DNA from 4 places in the Enterobacter pseudoroggenkampii genome. Region 2 is predicted to be linked to each of the others. Evidence: predicted binding sites of a transcription regulator. Region 2 holds the regulator's gene; each other region holds the start of a gene.

Region 1 (4,213 bases), 1.6 Mb from region 2:
CAATGTTGGCTTCAACCCCACAGTGGCCGGTGAAGGCCATCTCTGCCAGCGTCACCAGCAGGCCGCCGTCGGAACGGTCATGGTAGGCCAGCAGCTTACGCTGCGCCACCAGCGCCTGGATGGCGTCGTAGAAGCCTTTCAGCTGCGCCACGTCGCGCACGTCGGCTGGCTTGTCGCCGAGCTGACGGTAAACCTGCGCCAGAGCGGTGGCACCCAGCGCGTTGTTGCCTTTACCCAGGTCAATCAGCAGCAGGGCGTTGTCTTCGGTGGAAAGCTGCGGCGTAACGGTATGACGCACGTCTTCCACGCGGGCAAACGCGGTAATCACCAGCGACAGCGGAGAGGTCATCTCGCGCTGCTCGCTGCCTTCCTGCCAGCGGGTTTTCATCGACATGGAGTCTTTACCCACCGGAATGGTCAGGCCGAGAGCAGGACACAGCTCCTCGCCCACCGCCTTCACGGCTTCATACAGGCCTGCATCTTCGCCAGGGTGACCGGCAGCGGCCATCCAGTTTGCGGAGAGTTTGATACGTTTGATGTCGCCAATCTGCGTCGCGGCGATGTTGGTCAGCGCTTCACCGACCGCCAGACGGGCAGAGGCCGCGAAGTCCAGCAGCGCCACCGGGGTGCGTTCGCCCAGCGCCATCGCTTCGCCGTAGTAGCTGTCGAGGCTCGCGGTGGTCACGGCGCAGTTCGCCACCGGGATCTGCCACGGGCCAACCATCTGATCGCGCGATACCATACCGGTCACGGTGCGGTCGCCGATGGTCACCAGGAAGGTTTTCTCAGCGACTGCCGGCAGGTGCAGCACGCGATTAACGGCTTCAGCTACGGTAATGCCCTGGCGATCCAGCGCTTTGCCCGCCGCTTTACGGGTTGTTACGTCGCGGGTCATCTTCGGCGTTTTACCGAGCAGAACGTCGAGCGGCAGATCGATAGGCTGGTTGTCGAAATGGGTGTCGCTCAGAGTCAGGTGCTGCTCTTCGGTCGCTTCACCGATGACGGCATACGGCGCGCGCTCGCGGCGGCACAGCTCGTCAAACAGCGGAAGCTGGTCCGCGGCAACCGCCAGCACGTAGCGCTCCTGGGATTCGTTACACCAGATTTCCAGCGGGCTCATGCCCGGCTCATCGCTCAGGATATCGCGCAGGTTGAAACGACCACCGCGGCCGCCGTCGCTCACCAGCTCCGGCATGGCGTTAGACAGACCGCCCGCGCCCACGTCGTGGATGAAGAGGATCGGGTTAGCGTCGCCCAGCTGCCAGCAGCGGTCGATCACTTCCTGGCAGCGACGCTCCATCTCAGGGTTGTCACGCTGCACGGAGGCGAAATCGAGATCCGCGTCAGACTGGCCGGAGGCCATAGAAGAGGCTGCTCCGCCGCCCAGACCGATGTTCATCGCCGGGCCGCCGAGCACGATCAGCTTCGCGCCGACGACGATCTCGCCTTTCTGCACGTGATCGGCACGGATGTTGCCGATCCCGCCCGCCAGCATGATCGGTTTGTGGTAGCCGCGCAGCTCTTCGCCGTTGTGGCTGTCCACTTTCTCTTCATAGGTACGGAAGTAACCGTTCAGCGCCGGACGACCAAATTCGTTGTTAAACGCCGCGCCGCCCAGCGGGCCTTCGGTCATGATATCCAGCGCGGTCACAATGCGCTCTGGCTTGCCGAAATCCTCTTCCCACGGCTGTTCAAAGCCCGGGATACGCAGGTTGGAGACGGAGAAACCGACCAGACCCGCTTTTGGTTTTGCACCACGACCGGTCGCACCTTCATCACGGATTTCACCGCCGGAGCCGGTCGCCGCACCCGGCCACGGGGAGATCGCGGTCGGGTGGTTGTGGGTTTCCACTTTCATCAGGATATGCGCGGGCTCCTGATGGAAGTCATAGCGCCCTGCTTCGCGATCGGCGAAGAAGCGGCCCACCTCGGATCCTTCCATCACCGCGGCGTTGTCCTTATAGGCAGACAGAACGTGGTCAGGCGTTTGCTCCATGGTGTTTTTGATCATTTTGAACAGCGACTTCGGCTGCTGTTCGCCGTCAATAATCCAGTCGGCGTTGAAAATCTTGTGGCGGCAGTGCTCAGAGTTCGCCTGCGCGAACATGTAGAGTTCGATGTCGTTCGGGTTACGGTTGAGCTTAACGAACGCATCCTGCAGGTAGTCGATTTCGTCTTCTGCCAGCGCCAGGCCGAGACGCAGGTTGGCGTCAATCAGCGCCTGACGGCCCTGCCCCAGCAGGTCTACGCTCTGTACCGGCGCAGGCTGATGGTGAGAGAAAAGCTTCTGCGCGTCATCGAGAGAGGCAAATACGCTCTCCATCATGCGGTCGTGCAGTTCAGCCGCAACCGCCTGCCACTGTGCTTCGCTCAGGGTAGAGGCTTCCACGTAGTACGCCACGCCGCGTTCCAGACGGTTAATCTGGCTCAGGCCACAGTTGTGGGCGATGTCGGTGGCTTTGGAAGACCAGGGGGAGATGGTGCCCGGACGAGGCGTCGCAAGGATCAGTTTGCCGGTTGGCGTATGGCTGCTCAGGCTTGGGCCATACTTGAGCAGGCGTTCCAGCTGTACGCGCTCCTCTGCATTCAGGGGGGCATTCAGGTCAGCAAAATGGACATACTCAGCGTAAATATTGCTTACCGGAAGGTCGGCCGCCTGAAAACGTGCCAGCAGTTTAGTGATACGGAAGGCAGACAGTGCAGGCGAACCACGCAGAATTTCCATCATAAGTCTCTCGTCTTCGAAGCGCCGGGGCGCTTACAGTGTGCGCAAGGGGGGAAAACGGGCGTCATTATAGAGAATCCTGAGCGCCGACGAAACCGTTTGCGTCGAAATAAAATTTGCACAGAGATTTAACAATAGATGTGACCAGTCTCTCTAATTGGTTGCCAAGTGGCGCAAGTTTACGCAAAATGCCGCTCATTCAATGGCAAACCTTATGATTAACATGGCTACAGCAGACTGAGGCAACCGGCGTCGCAGAGAATTAACTAATTGAAAAAATTAAAGATTAATTATCTGCTCATCGGCATTGTAACGTTGCTGCTGGCAGTGGCCCTCTGGCCTTCCATCCCCTGGTTCGGCAAAGCCGAAAACCGTATCGCCGCCATTCAGGAGCGGGGGGAATTGCGCGTCAGTACCCTCAACTCTCCGCTGATTTACAGCGACATCAACGGTAAAATCATTGGTCTGGATTACGAGCTGGCACAACAGTTCGCCGATTATCTTGGCGTGAAGCTTAAAATCACCGTCCGCCAGAATATCAACCAGCTGTTTGACGACCTCGATAACGACGATGCCGATATGCTTGCCGCCGGGCTGGTGTATAACAGCGAGCGCAGCAAGAACTACCAGCCAGGCCCGACCTACTACTCCGTTTCGCAGCAGCTGGTTTACCGCGTCGGGGGCCTGCGCCCGCGTTCGCTGGCCTCGATTGACGATCGGCAGCTGACGATTGCGCCTGGCCACGTGGTGATTGACGATCTGCGTGAGCTCAAGGAGAAGAAATATCCCGACCTGAGCTGGACGGTGGATCCGAAACTCGGCACGACGGAGCTGCTGGAGCAGGTAAAAGACCAGAAAGTGCCCTACACCATCGCCGATTCGGTCGCGATCAGCCTGTTCCAGCGGGTGCATCCTGAAATCGCCGTGGCGCTGGACGTCACCGACGAGCAGCCCGTGACCTGGTTTAGCCAGCTTGATGACGATCAGACCTTCTCTGCCGCGATGCTTGATTTCTTCAACACCATCAATGAAGACGGTACCCTGGCGCGCCTGGAGGAGAAGTACCTCGGTCACGGTGACGACTTTGACTACGTTGACACCCGCAGCTTCCTGCGCGCGGTAGACAGCGTCCTGCCAGATCTGCAGCCGCTGTTCGAAAAATACGCCCAGGAGATTGACTGGAAACTGCTGGCGGCTATTTCGTATCAGGAATCCCACTGGGATACCCAGGCCACGTCTCCGACTGGCGTACGTGGTTTGATGATGTTAACCAAAAATACCGCGCTGAGCCTGGGCGTCAATGACCGTACCGATGCCGAACAGAGCATCAGCGGCGGTGCGCGCTATCTGCAGGATATGATGGCCAAAGTCCCGGAAACGGTGCCGGAAGAGGAGCGGATCTGGTTCGCGCTGGCGGCCTACAATATGGGCTACGCACATATGCTGGATGCGCGGGCGTTGACGGCCAAAACGAAAGGTAACCCGGAC
Region 2 (4,213 bases):
AAAGCGAAATTTACCGATGCAGCCATCAAGAACTTCGGTTCGGGCTGGACGTGGCTGGTTAAAGAGGCGGATGGCAAACTGGCTATCGTGTCCACCTCTAACGCAGGCACTCCGCTGACCACCAGCGCTAAGCCGCTGATGACCGTGGACGTATGGGAACACGCTTACTACATTGATTACCGCAACGCGCGCCCGAACTACCTGGAGCACTTCTGGGCACTGGTTAACTGGGACTTTGTGGCGAAGAACTTCGCCGCGTAAGAGACACGCAGAAGGGTTCGCCCTTCTGCGTTTTTGGTTTATTCCGCAGCGCAGGCTGCTTCAGGCTGTTTACGACCCGACATCATCACCAGCAGCAGGCCGAGCGCGGCAATAATCGCCCCCATCACCGGCACAAAGCTGTACCCCAGTCCCCCTGAAATCACGACCCCACCGGCCGCCGCACCGAGCGCATTGCCCAGGTTGAAGGCGCCGATGTTGACCGACGATGAGAGGCCCGGCGCTTCATGCGCAACACGCATCACGCGCATCTGCAGCGGCGGCACCACGGCAAAGGTGGCGGCTCCCCAGACGACCATCGCGATCGCGGCGCCAAACTCATTACGCGCCAGCCACGGAATGGCAATCATGATGACAATCAGCAGGGTTAAGAAGCCCTTCAGCGTGCCGCTTACGGAACGGTCGGCAAATTTCCCACCGAGATAGTTGCCAATCGAGAAGCCCACGCCAATCAGTACCAGCATCGCGGTCACAAAGAGAGGCGTTGCGTGGGTGATGTCATGCAATACCGGTGAAATATAGGTGTAGAGGGTAAACATCGCCCCTGCCCCCAGCACGGTGGTGAGCAGCGCGGAGAGCACCTGCGGGCGCACCAGCACCGACAGCTCTCTGCGCACGTCAGGACGTTCACCCGCGCTGCCTTTCGGCAGGGAGAAGAACAGCGCCACCATCGCGACCACGCCCAGTCCAGCCGTCGCCAGGAATGACATCCGCCAGCCAATAACCTCGCCCAACCAGGTTGCCGCAGGCACCCCGCCAATGTTGGCAATCGTTAGCCCCATAAACATGGTGGCTACGGCGCTGGCCTGCTTATGTTTTGGCACCACGCTGGCAGCCACGACCGATCCCAGCCCGAAGAACGCGCCGTGGTTAAGGCTGGTCAGAATACGCGACAACATCAGCGTGGTGTAGTCCGGCGCAATGGCCGAAAGCACGTTGCCCAGGGTGAAAATCGCCATCAGGAAAATCAGCGCATTGCGGCGCGCGCGGTGCGAAAGGAGAAGCGTCATCAGCGGCGCCCCCACCATCACGCCGATAGCATAGGCGCTGATTAACATCCCTGCCGCAGGGATCGAGACATCCACGCCGCGGGCGATGACGGGCAGTAACCCCATCGGGGAGAATTCAGTAGTGCCAATCCCAAAAGCGCCAATCGCCAGGGCCAGCAGGGGAAAATTGATTTTCATGCGTCAACTCCGGATGCCGTGTCATGTGGTGACACAGAACAAAGAAGCGGAAAGCATGACATCAATCACAAAAAATGAGAAGTTAACAAAATGGCAAAAGATTTTTGCCAGAGAAGTAACAATCGGGTCGATCGGGAGGGAGAAGGCTCTCCCTCCACGTAAATCAGTGCAGCGCAGCCGTCAGACCGGCCGCGACAATCAGAGCCAGCACAATAACGGTGGTGAACAGCGAAAACTTCAGATCGGAACTCATCAATTTTTCTCCTTTTAATCCCCCCACGAAAAGTGAGCCTGCTCATTTTTGCATAATTTACGTCAAAAATCTTCCTGGATTTAGGCTGATAAACACTTTACCTCTTCCCCTTTTCATCAAGATAGGACAAAATTCCACGCTAAATTTATTAGCGTACCGGCCATTGACCCCCTCCTGACGTCCCGTGTCGTTTTCCCGGCGTGCCGCAATTCAAGATTGCGTGATAAGGGTGAGAGAAGGCAAACGTTTACCTTCAAGTTTTTCAGGAGTTTAGGATATGGTCTGGAGTGACATTTAATGGCAACAATTAAAGACGTAGCAAAACGCGCAAACGTTTCCACTACAACCGTATCACATGTAATTAACAAAACCCGCTTTGTGGCGGAAGAGACGCGCAACGCCGTCTGGGCAGCGATCAAAGAGCTGCACTATTCGCCAAGTGCGGTTGCGCGCAGCCTCAAGGTTAATCACACCAAGTCCATTGGATTGCTGGCCACCAGCAGTGAAGCGGCCTATTTTGCCGAGATCATTGAAGCGGTTGAGAAAAACTGCTTCCAGAAAGGTTATACCCTGATTCTGGGCAACGCGTGGAACAGCATTGAAAAACAGCGCGCCTACCTGTCGATGATGGCGCAAAAGCGCGTTGATGGCCTGCTGGTAATGTGTTCCGAGTACCCGGAATCCGTGCTGTCGATGCTCGAAGAGTATCGCCATATTCCCATGGTGGTCATGGACTGGGGTGAAGCGCGCGCGGATTTCACTGATTCCGTTATCGATAATGCCTTTGAAGGCGGCTATATGGCCGGTCGTTATCTGATCGAACGCGGTCACCGCGAGATTGGCGTGATCCCCGGTCCGCTGGAGCGCAACACCGGCGCGGGCCGTCTGGCCGGTTTTATGAAAGCGATGGAAGAAGCGCTGATCAACGTGCCGGAAAACTGGATTGTGCAGGGCGACTTTGAGCCGGAGTCGGGCTACCGCGCAATGCAGCAGATCGTCTCCCAGCCACACCGTCCGACCGCCGTTTTCTGCGGGGGTGACATCATGGCTATGGGCGCGCTCTGCGCTGCCGACGAGCTGGGTCTGCGCGTACCGCAGGATATTTCCGTGATCGGGTATGACAACGTGCGTAACGCGCGTTTCTTCACGCCAGCGTTGACCACCATTCACCAGCCGAAAGATTCGCTGGGCGAAACGGCCTTCAATATGCTGATGGACAGGATCGTCAACAAACGTGAAGAGTCGCAGTCCATTGAAGTTCACCCGCGTCTTATCGAACGCCGTTCCGTTGCGGACGGTCCGTTCCGCGACTACCGTCGTTAATCGCTTTACGGGGCCAGCTATGCTGGCTCCCGTAACCATTCCCGGTTTAGCGTTTCGCTGTCTCCCAGATAATCCAGCAGCCAGGCCATCGCAGGCGAGACATCACTTTGCTGCCAGGTCAGGCAGCAGGCCGCATCCGGGAACGGATTCTCCAGCGTCAGCTCAACCCACTCTCCGGTATCGATGCGCGGACGCGCGAAATGAACGGGCACCATCGCGACGCACAGTCCGGCGCTGAGGCACGTCGCCGACGATTCCCAGTCAGGGGCCACCACCCGCCGCTGGTTGTCCAGAAGCCAGGTGATACGCTTAGGCAATGAACGGGAGGTATCCTCCAGCACCAGCGACGGCCAGTTGCGTAGCGTATCATCGCTGAGCGGCCCCTCCATCGCCGCCAGCGGATGATCGCTTGCCACCACGCACTTCCAGCTCAGCATCCCCATATCGCGAAAGGCGTAACGTCCCCCGACCGGGATCGCCTGCGTGGCCCCGATTGCCATCTCTGCCCTGCCGTCCGCCAGCGCATCCCAGACGCCGTTGAACACCTCCTGCGAGACCCGCAGCTCGACATCTGAAAAATGACGATAGAAATCGACGATCATCTGCCGGGTACGTTCCGGCTTAACGATGTTATCCACCGCGATGGAAAGATGCCCCCGCCAGCCGTTAGCGATCTGCTGACACTGTTCGCGGGTGATCTGCATTTTTTTGATAACAGAACGCCCTTCCTTCAAAAACCACGCCCCTGCGGGCGTTAATTCCACATCACGATGGCGCCGCTCAAACAGCGGAACCGCCAGCCACTCCTCCAACTGACGCACCGTGTAGCTGATGGCCGAAGGGACGCGGTGCAGCTCCTGCGCTGCACCGCTAAAGCTGCCGTTACGCGCGACAGCATCGACCACTTCAAGAGAATAATCTGACCACATTTTCTGCCTGCAAAAAATTTGAATGCACCCGCCAAATATTAGCGTTTCACAAGCGGCTTTGCACTCCCTACACTCTGCGCCAACGTACACCTGCCTCCTCAGGAGAATAAGAGAATGCAACCCAGGAAAGGATTTTTAGTCTGGCTCGGCGGCTTAAGCGTGCTGGGCTTTTTGGCCACCGACATGTACCTGCCCGCGTTTGCCGCGATGCAGGAAGACCTGCAAACCCCTGCGGCGGCCAT
Region 3 (4,213 bases), 890 kb from region 2:
GGTTTCTACAACAACACCATTTTCCACCGCGTGATCAACGGTTTTATGATCCAGGGCGGCGGTTTCGAACCTGGCATGAACCAGAAAGCCACTAAAGAGCCGATCAAGAACGAAGCGAACAACGGCCTGAAAAACACCCGCGGCACGCTGGCGATGGCGCGTACTCAGGCACCTCACTCTGCAACCGCGCAGTTCTTCATTAACGTGGCGGACAACGACTTCCTGAACTTCTCCGGCGAAAGCCTGCAGGGTTGGGGCTACTGCGTATTCGCAGAAGTGGTTGAAGGTATGGACGTGGTTGACAAGATCAAAGCCGTCTCTACTGGCCGCAGCGGTATGCACCAGGACGTTCCGAAAGAAGACGTTGTGATTACAAGCGTGACCGTCAGCGAGTAATTCGTGGCGACACTCTTTATTGCGGATCTGCATCTGCAAACAGAAGAACCGGCGATAACCGCCGGTTTTCTGCGTTTTTTACGCGGTGAAGCGAAAAGCGCCGATGCGCTGTACATCCTGGGCGACCTCTTTGAAGCCTGGATTGGCGACGACGATCCTAACCCGCTGCACCGTGAAATGGCTTCGGCCATTAAAGCGCTGGTGGATTCCGGCGTCCCCTGCTACTTCATTCACGGCAACCGTGATTTCCTGATCGGCAAGCGCTACGCCCGTGAAAGCGGCATGACGCTGCTGCCGGAAGAACAGGTGCTCGACCTCTACGGCCGCAAGGTGCTGATCATGCACGGCGACACGCTCTGCACCGACGATACCGGCTACCTGGCGTTTCGCGCTAAAGTCCACACCCCGTGGATCCAGAAGGTGTTCCTTGCCCTGCCGCTGTTTATCCGCAACCGCATCGCCGCCAGAATGCGCGCGGGCAGTAAAGCCGCCAACAGCAGCAAATCCATGACCATCATGGACGTTAATCCTCACGCGGTGGTCAACGTGATGGAAAAACATGGCGTTCAGTGGTTGATCCACGGGCATACCCATCGTCCAGACGTGCATTCCCTTATCGCCAACGGCGAACCGGCCCATCGCGTGGTGTTGGGTGCATGGCACTCAGAAGGATCCATGGTCAAAGTCACGCCAGAGGGTGTGGAGCTGATCGCTTTTCCGTTTTAACCCCTTACAGTTCATTCTATTTTTTTGAACAATATTGGCAAATTGTTTCGATTTTAATCAGCCCGTGGTCGGCCTATTATTTATCACATCAGGGCAGCACGCCCTATCCCAGATAAATTACTTAAGGAATACGACCATGAAATCCATCAAAACTTTCGTTGCAGTTACCGCTCTTTCCCTGGCTTCCTTCGGCGCTTTCGCGCAGAGCGTCAGCGCAACCGGTTCAACCCTTGACCGCGCAGAAGCGAAAATTGCTGCACAGGCTGCTGAACAGGGCGCGTCTTACAAAATCACCAGCGCGAAGGTCGACAACCGCGTGTATATGACCGCAGAACTGACGAAATAATGATTGCCCTTCGACAAAAACAGACCGCCAGAATGCGGTCTGTTTTGTTATGAATTGATGGCAACAACGGCTCAAGATTTAACCGCGCAACCGTTTTCCTTGCCCGTATAACATGCTATTCTCTGTGCCCTCGAAAGCAGTGTGTTTCGCACCACAGGAGTTTTAAGACGCATGTCTTCCCGCAATAATCCGGCGCGTGTCGCCATCGTGATGGGGTCCAAAAGCGACTGGGCTACCATGCAGTTCGCCGCCGAAATCTTTGAAATCCTGAATGTTCCGCACCACGTCGAAGTGGTCTCCGCGCACCGTACACCGGACAAACTGTTCAGCTTCGCCGAAAGCGCCGAAGAGAACGGTTATGAGGTGATCATTGCCGGTGCGGGCGGCGCAGCACACCTGCCGGGCATGATTGCCGCCAAAACCCTGGTGCCGGTTCTGGGCGTCCCGGTACAAAGCGCCGCGTTAAGCGGTGTGGACAGCCTCTACTCCATCGTCCAGATGCCGCGCGGTATTCCTGTCGGGACGCTGGCGATTGGCAAAGCGGGCGCGGCGAACGCTGCCCTGTTGGCCGCGCAGATCCTGGCGACGCACGATAAAGCGTTACATCAGCGTCTGGCGGAGTGGCGTAAAGCCCAGACCGACGAAGTGCTGGACAATCCGGACCCGCGGGGTGCGGCATGAAGCAGGTTTGCGTCCTCGGTAACGGCCAGTTAGGCCGCATGCTGCGTCAGGCCGGTGAGCCGCTGGGTATTGCCGTCTGGCCCGTCGGGCTGGACGCTGAACCTGAAGCCGTACCGTTCCACCAGAGCGTGATCACCGCCGAGATCGAACGCTGGCCGGAAACCGCGCTGACCCGCGAACTGGCGCGTCATAACGCCTTCGTAAACCGCGACGTGTTCCCGATCATTGCCGACCGTCTGACGCAAAAGCAGCTGTTCGACAAGCTCGGCCTGCCGACCGCGCCGTGGCAGCTCCTGTCCGATAAAAGCAAGTGGAATGATGTTTTCGCGATGCTGGGCGAGCTGGCCATCGTGAAGCGCCGCGTGGGCGGCTACGACGGCCGTGGCCAGTGGCGTCTGCGCGCAGACGACACTGCCGAGCTGCCGGACGACTGCTACGGCGAATGCATCGTTGAGCAGGGCATCAACTTTAGCGGTGAAGTGTCACTGGTTGGCGCACGCGGGCACGACGGACATACCGTCTTTTATCCGCTGACGCATAACCTGCATCAGGACGGTATTCTGCGCACCAGCGTCGCCTTCCCGCACGCCAATGCTGAGCAGCAGGCGCAGGCAGAAGAGATGCTTTCTGCCATCATGCACGAACTCGGATATGTGGGCGTCATGGCGATGGAGTGCTTTATCACCCCGTCCGGTCTGCTGATCAACGAACTTGCACCGCGCGTGCACAACAGCGGCCACTGGACGCAAAACGGCGCGTCCATCAGCCAGTTCGAACTGCACCTGCGCGCGATCACCGACCTGCCGCTGCCGCAGCCGGTGGTGGACAGCCCGTCGGTGATGATCAACCTGATCGGCACCGATCTGAACTACGACTGGCTGAAGCTGCCGCTGGTGCATCTGCACTGGTATGACAAAGAGGTTCGCGCGGGTCGTAAGGTCGGTCACCTGAACCTGAACGACAGCGACACGGGCCGCCTGAGCGCCACCCTGGAAGCCATGATCCCTCTCCTGCCGCCGGAATATGCGAGCGGTATCGTCTGGGCACAGTCAAAGCTCAAGTAAGACATCTGCGCCGGGGAGTTGACCTTCCCCTTCCCCGGCGTACAATCCCCGCCCATTGCTGCTGAGTTTTCTTCTGGAATAACCATGAACGATGGAACGGACTATCGCGCGATCCTCGCGTCTGATACCCCTTTAATCGACGTTCGCGCGCCGATTGAATTTGCCCAGGGTGCGATGCCCGCCGCCATTAACCTGCCGTTGATGAATGACGACGAACGCGCCGCCGTCGGCACCTGCTATAAACGCCAGGGCCCCGAGGCCGCGCTGGCGCTTGGCCATAGTCTGGTGAACGGCGAGACGCGTGAGACACGTATTAACGCCTGGCGTGAAGCCAGCCTTGCCCATCCTGAGGGCTTTCTCTGCTGCGCGCGCGGCGGTCAGCGCTCGCACATCTCGCAGGCCTGGCTTAAAGAGGCGGGCATCGACTACCCGCTGATCCGCGGCGGCTATAAAGCCCTGCGCCAGACGGCGATTCAGGTGACGATTGAGCAGTCACAAAAGCCGATAGTGCTTATCGGCGGCTGTACCGGAAACGGTAAAACCCTGCTGGTGAAGCAGCACGCACAGGGCATCGATCTGGAAGGGCTGGCGCACCATCGCGGTTCGTCTTTTGGCCGCACGCTCACGCCGCAGCTTTCCCAGGCGAGCTTTGAAAACCACCTTGCGGTTGAGCTATTGAAAAAAGACGCCGCGCGCTGGGTGCTGGAAGATGAAGGCCGGATGATTGGCTCCAACCACCTGCCGGAGTGCCTGCGTGACCGCATGGTTGAAGCGCCTATCGTGGTGGTAGAGGATCCGTTTGAGATCCGTCTTGAACGCCTGCGCGAAGAGTATTTCGACCATATGTGGGCAGATTTTTCTGCTGCCTACGGCGAAGAAGCGGGCTGGAAAGAGTACAGCGAGTACCTGCACCACGGCCTGTTCGCCATTCGCCGCCGTCTGGGGCTGCAGCGCTTTGCGGAATTTACCGTCTTACTGGACGCCGCGCTTGTCAAACAAC
Region 4 (4,213 bases), 920 kb from region 2:
ATATGGGCGATGGCAAAAACAAAGCCGCGATCGAGCAGGCTTAACCTGCTGCTGCTGAAATCGGCGTCCATGCTTGAGCCATACGAGCCGTAACCGTACACCAGGATAGGGTTTTTGCCTTTCTGGAAGTGGGCTTTGTGATAGACGAGCGAGACGGGGACCTCGACACCATCCCGGGCGGTGACCCACAGGTGCTCGCTGAGGTAGTTTTCAGACTCAAACCCTTTGACCTCGGTCTGTTTAATCACCTGACGCTGCCCGGTATCCATATCCAGCTCAAACAGGGTGTCCGGCGTGGTCATCGATGAGTAACCGTATCGCAGCCGCGATGATTCGGGTTCAGGGTTGAAACCAATCCACGTCACATAGGCCGGGTCGTCGAACGCGATCCCCACCACTTCCCGCGTTTTACGGTTGATTTGCCGGATACTGGTCAGCCCGCGCTGACGCTCTTCCACCACCAGCCAGTCGGTAAACAGGGTGAACCCTTCAAGCATCACCTGATCCCGCGCGGGGATAAGCACCTCCCATTTGCGCTCATCGCGCACTTTGGTTTTATAGAGACCAAAGTTTTTGCCCTCGCGATTAGAGCGCAAATAAAAGCTGTGCTGGAAGTGATCCAGGCTGTACTCGTGATCCTTGCGGCGCGGCAGGAAACAGAGCGGCTGGGCGTCGGGAAGTTCGGCATCCAGCAGCAGAACTTCCGAGGTCGTCGCGCTGGCCAGGAAGATAATCACATAGTGGCGCGAGGAGGTTTTATGCAGGCTGACATAGAACGTTTCGTCTTTCTCTTCATAGACCAGCTCGTCGTCAGCGGAGTCTGTTCCCACGGTGTGTCGCCACACCTGATAAGGCAGCAGCGTCGAGGCGTGCTTTTTGACGTAGTAAACCGTCTCGGAATCATTCGCCCAGACAAAATCCGGGGAAACGTTTTCCAGCATTTCCGGATACCAGTTGCCGGTGTCCAGATTGCGAAAACGCAGGCCGTACTGGCGACGGGAGAGATAATCCTCCGCCAGCGCCATCACCGCGTTATCCGGCGAAATGGACATGCCGCCCAGGGTATAAAATTCGCTGTGGGCGGCGCGCTGGTTGGCATCCAGCAGAATATCCCACTCATCCCATTCGGCGCTTAATACCGACTGACGCTGGTAGATGGGATACTCATTGCCGGGCTCGTAAATATGGCGATAGCGATAGCCGTTTTTGGTCCAGGGCGCGGAGATATCGCGCTGAGGAATACGCTGCACCATCTCATTCAGCAGTTGGTTCTGAAGCGTCTGCTGGCTGGACATGACCTTGCGGCCATAGTCGTTTTCCTCGTGCAGGTAGTCGAGTACCTCTGGCCGGGAGCGCGAATCGTCCCGCAGCCAGTAATAGTTGTCTATGCGCGTATCGCCATGCGTGGTGATCGCATATGGTATACGTCGGGCTTTCGGTGGCATGTCATCATTCTTTTAAGTTTTACACCCTATAAGGTTGGCAAAACCCACGCATGATGCAAGCGAAACAGCGTCGCGACGGCGGAGGCTATCCCTGTAACGCCTGTTTTTGTTCGCGGATATCCCGCTCAATGCCCTCGCGCACGTCCTGAGGGATCTTTAACGCATCGCCCAGGGCGTTAAGGTAGCTCCGCTCCATAAAATGGTCGATATCGATGGCGGCACAGCTGAGGAAATAGAGCTCCAGCGCCTCTTCCTCATTTTTCACACTTTGCGCAAGACGCTGCGGCTCGAGCGGCTGTTCGATGGCCTGCGCCACCAGCGCTCTTCCCTTCTCTTCAACGCCGGCTTCGCGCAGTTGCTGCTCGATCGCCGATCGTTCTTTGTCGTCAATATGCCCGTCACTTTTCGCGGCAAAAACCAGCGCAAGAATGAGCCGTTCGGTACGCAGATCCAGCGGCGAGGTGTGCTCGCCATAATGCGGTTCATCGCTGTGCGCGGTCCGTACCCTGTCCTTGTACTTATTCCACAGCACGGTGCCCGCGATGGCGCCCCCACCGGCCAGCAGCGCGCCGGTGCCATATTTTGCCAGCAGCTTGCGCGAGGATTTATTCGCGACCAGCAGGCCTGCCAGCCCGCCGAGCGCCCCGGGTACCAGCAGTTTGCTGAGGTCCCGTTCGCCAGAAGATGTTTTCTGCCCTAACAGGGATTGCAATTGATTTAACCAGCCAGACATGGTTTCCCTCACTTAACGGTGAACATGTTCCACAGCGTAAGCGAGCGGGCGTCAGGAAATGTCTGGTCGGGCTAAAGAAGCGCAAATTTCTGCCCTCGCGTTTATCCCTGCGCAAGACAGACGCAAACGTTTTCGTTTATACTGCGCGCAACTTTTTTAGGGGGATTGTTATGATTCGTTTAGGAACTGCGCTGCGACCTGCGGCGACGCGAGTGATGCTGTTGGGATCGGGCGAGCTGGGAAAAGAGGTCGCCATTGAGTGCCAACGTTTAGGTGTGGAAGTCATCGCCGTAGACCGTTACGCCGACGCACCCGCCATGCACGTCGCCCATCGTTCTTATGTGATTAACATGCTGGATGGCGATGCCCTTGGCGAACTGATTACGCGCGAGAAGCCCGATTTCGTTGTACCGGAAATTGAAGCGATTGCCACCGATACGCTGATCGCCCTGGAGCAGGAAGGCCAGCGCGTGGTGCCCTGCGCGAAAGCCGCAAAGCTGACCATGAACCGCGAAGGCATTCGTCGCCTGGCGGCAGAAGAGCTGGGATTGCCCACCTCGAGCTACCGTTTTGCGGGCGATAAAGCCGCGTTCCTGCAGGCCGTAGAGGAGATTGGCTACCCATGTATCGTTAAGCCGGTGATGAGCTCCTCCGGTAAAGGGCAGAGCTTCATTCGCGATAGCAGCACGCTCGATAAGGCGTGGGATTACGCCCAGCAGGGTGGCCGCGCCGGCGCCGGTCGCGTCATCGTTGAAGGCGTCGTGAAGTTTGATTTCGAGATCACCCTGCTGACCGTCAGCGCCGTTGACGGCGTCCATTTCTGCGATCCGATTGGCCACCGTCAGGAAGATGGCGATTACCGCGAATCCTGGCAGCCGCAGCAGATGAGCGCCCTGGCGCTGGAGCGTGCGCAGGCGATCGCCCGTAAAACCGTCCTCGCGCTGGGCGGCTATGGCCTGTTCGGCGTAGAGCTATTTGTGTGCGGCGACGAGGTGATTTTCAGCGAAGTCTCCCCTCGCCCGCATGACACCGGCATGGTCACGCTGATTTCGCAGGATCTTTCCGAGTTCGCCCTGCACGTGCGCGCCTTCCTCGGCCTGCCCGTCGGCGGTATCCGTCAGTACGGCCCGGCCGCCTCGGCGGTCATCCTGCCGCAGTTAACCAGCCAGAACGTTACGTTTGATAACGTCGACGTGGCAGTGGGTGCCGGGTTGCAGGTACGTTTGTTCGGCAAGCCGGAGATCGACGGTACCCGTCGTCTTGGCGTGGCATTAGCCACCGGGGATAACGTTGACGACGCCGTGGCGAGAGCGAAAGCAGCCGCAGCAAGCGTTAAGGTAACGGGATAAAAAAAACGGGCCGAAAGGCCCGTTTTTCATGCGGCGAATGGCTTACTGCTTCGCGCCTTCCACCGCTTCGCGAGCCAGTTTTGTGATGCGATCCCAGTCGCCCGCTTCCAGCGCATCCGCCGGAACCAGCCATGAGCCACCGATGCACAGCACGCTTTTCAGCGCCAGGTAGTCACGGTAGTTGGCAGGAGAGATCCCCCCCGTCGGGCAGAAGCGTACCTGAGAGAAGGGACCCGCAATCGCCTGCAGCGCTTTAGTGCCGCCGTTCGCTTCAGCCGGGAAGAATTTGAACTCTTTCAGACCGTAGTCCATGCCCAGCATCAGTTCAGAGACGGTGCTGATGCCCGGGATCAGCGGAATGGTGCCTTCGGTCGCGGCTTTCAGCAGCGACTCGGTCAGGCCCGGGCTGATGGCAAACTGCGCGCCCGCTTCGGTCACTTCAGCCAGCTGTTTTACGTTCGTCACGGTACCCGCACCGATGATTGCGTCCGGCACTTCTTTAGCAATCGCGCGAATGGCATCCATCGCGCAGGCGGTGCGCAGGGTCACTTCCAGAACGCGAACGCCGCCCGCAACCAGCGCTTTCGCCATCGGTACAGCGTGCTCCAGCTTGTTTACCACGATAACCGGCACGACAGGGCCAGTGGTCAGGATTGCTTCTGCACTTGTTTTCCAGTTTTTCATCA

What was found. Region 2 encodes PurR, which represses purine synthesis genes. Its sites were predicted from a motif close to CANGCAAACGTTTGCNTG; they were not measured.
Region 1: purL (phosphoribosylformylglycinamidine synthase) is a predicted target of PurR. The motif match lies at 2,814-2,831, and genes of this name have one in related genera.
Region 3: purE (5-(carboxyamino)imidazole ribonucleotide mutase) is a predicted target of PurR. The motif match lies at 1,552-1,569, and genes of this name have one in related genera.
Region 4: purT (formate-dependent phosphoribosylglycinamide formyltransferase) is a predicted target of PurR. The motif match lies at 2,298-2,315, and genes of this name have one in related genera.

The regions. Positions count from the first base shown of each region.
Region 1 is NZ_JAPMLV010000001.1:2,694,333-2,698,545, forward strand. It holds gene purL (phosphoribosylformylglycinamidine synthase) at 1-2,728, opposite strand, end outside; gene mltF (membrane-bound lytic murein transglycosylase MltF) at 2,996-4,213, shown strand, end outside.
Region 2 is NZ_JAPMLV010000001.1:1,102,134-1,106,346, reverse strand. It holds gene sodB (superoxide dismutase [Fe]) at 1-261, shown strand, start outside; gene OTG14_RS05420 (MFS transporter) at 300-1,466, opposite strand; gene cydH (cytochrome bd-I oxidase subunit CydH) at 1,630-1,719, opposite strand; gene purR (HTH-type transcriptional repressor PurR) at 2,017-3,042, shown strand; gene punR (DNA-binding transcriptional activator PunR) at 3,060-3,971, opposite strand; gene punC (purine nucleoside transporter PunC) at 4,086-4,213, shown strand, end outside.
Region 3 is NZ_JAPMLV010000001.1:214,733-218,945, reverse strand. It holds gene ppiB (peptidylprolyl isomerase B) at 1-396, shown strand, start outside; gene lpxH (UDP-2,3-diacylglucosamine diphosphatase) at 400-1,122, shown strand; gene OTG14_RS01045 (YdgH/BhsA/McbA-like domain containing protein) at 1,259-1,468, shown strand; gene purE (5-(carboxyamino)imidazole ribonucleotide mutase) at 1,640-2,149, shown strand; gene purK (5-(carboxyamino)imidazole ribonucleotide synthase) at 2,146-3,213, shown strand; gene mnmH (tRNA 2-selenouridine(34) synthase MnmH) at 3,298-4,213, shown strand, end outside.
Region 4 is NZ_JAPMLV010000001.1:2,025,113-2,029,325, forward strand. It holds gene ptrB (oligopeptidase B) at 1-1,445, opposite strand, end outside; gene OTG14_RS09960 (tellurite resistance TerB family protein) at 1,531-2,178, opposite strand; gene purT (formate-dependent phosphoribosylglycinamide formyltransferase) at 2,349-3,527, shown strand; gene kdgA (bifunctional 4-hydroxy-2-oxoglutarate aldolase/2-dehydro-3-deoxy-phosphogluconate aldolase) at 3,570-4,211, opposite strand.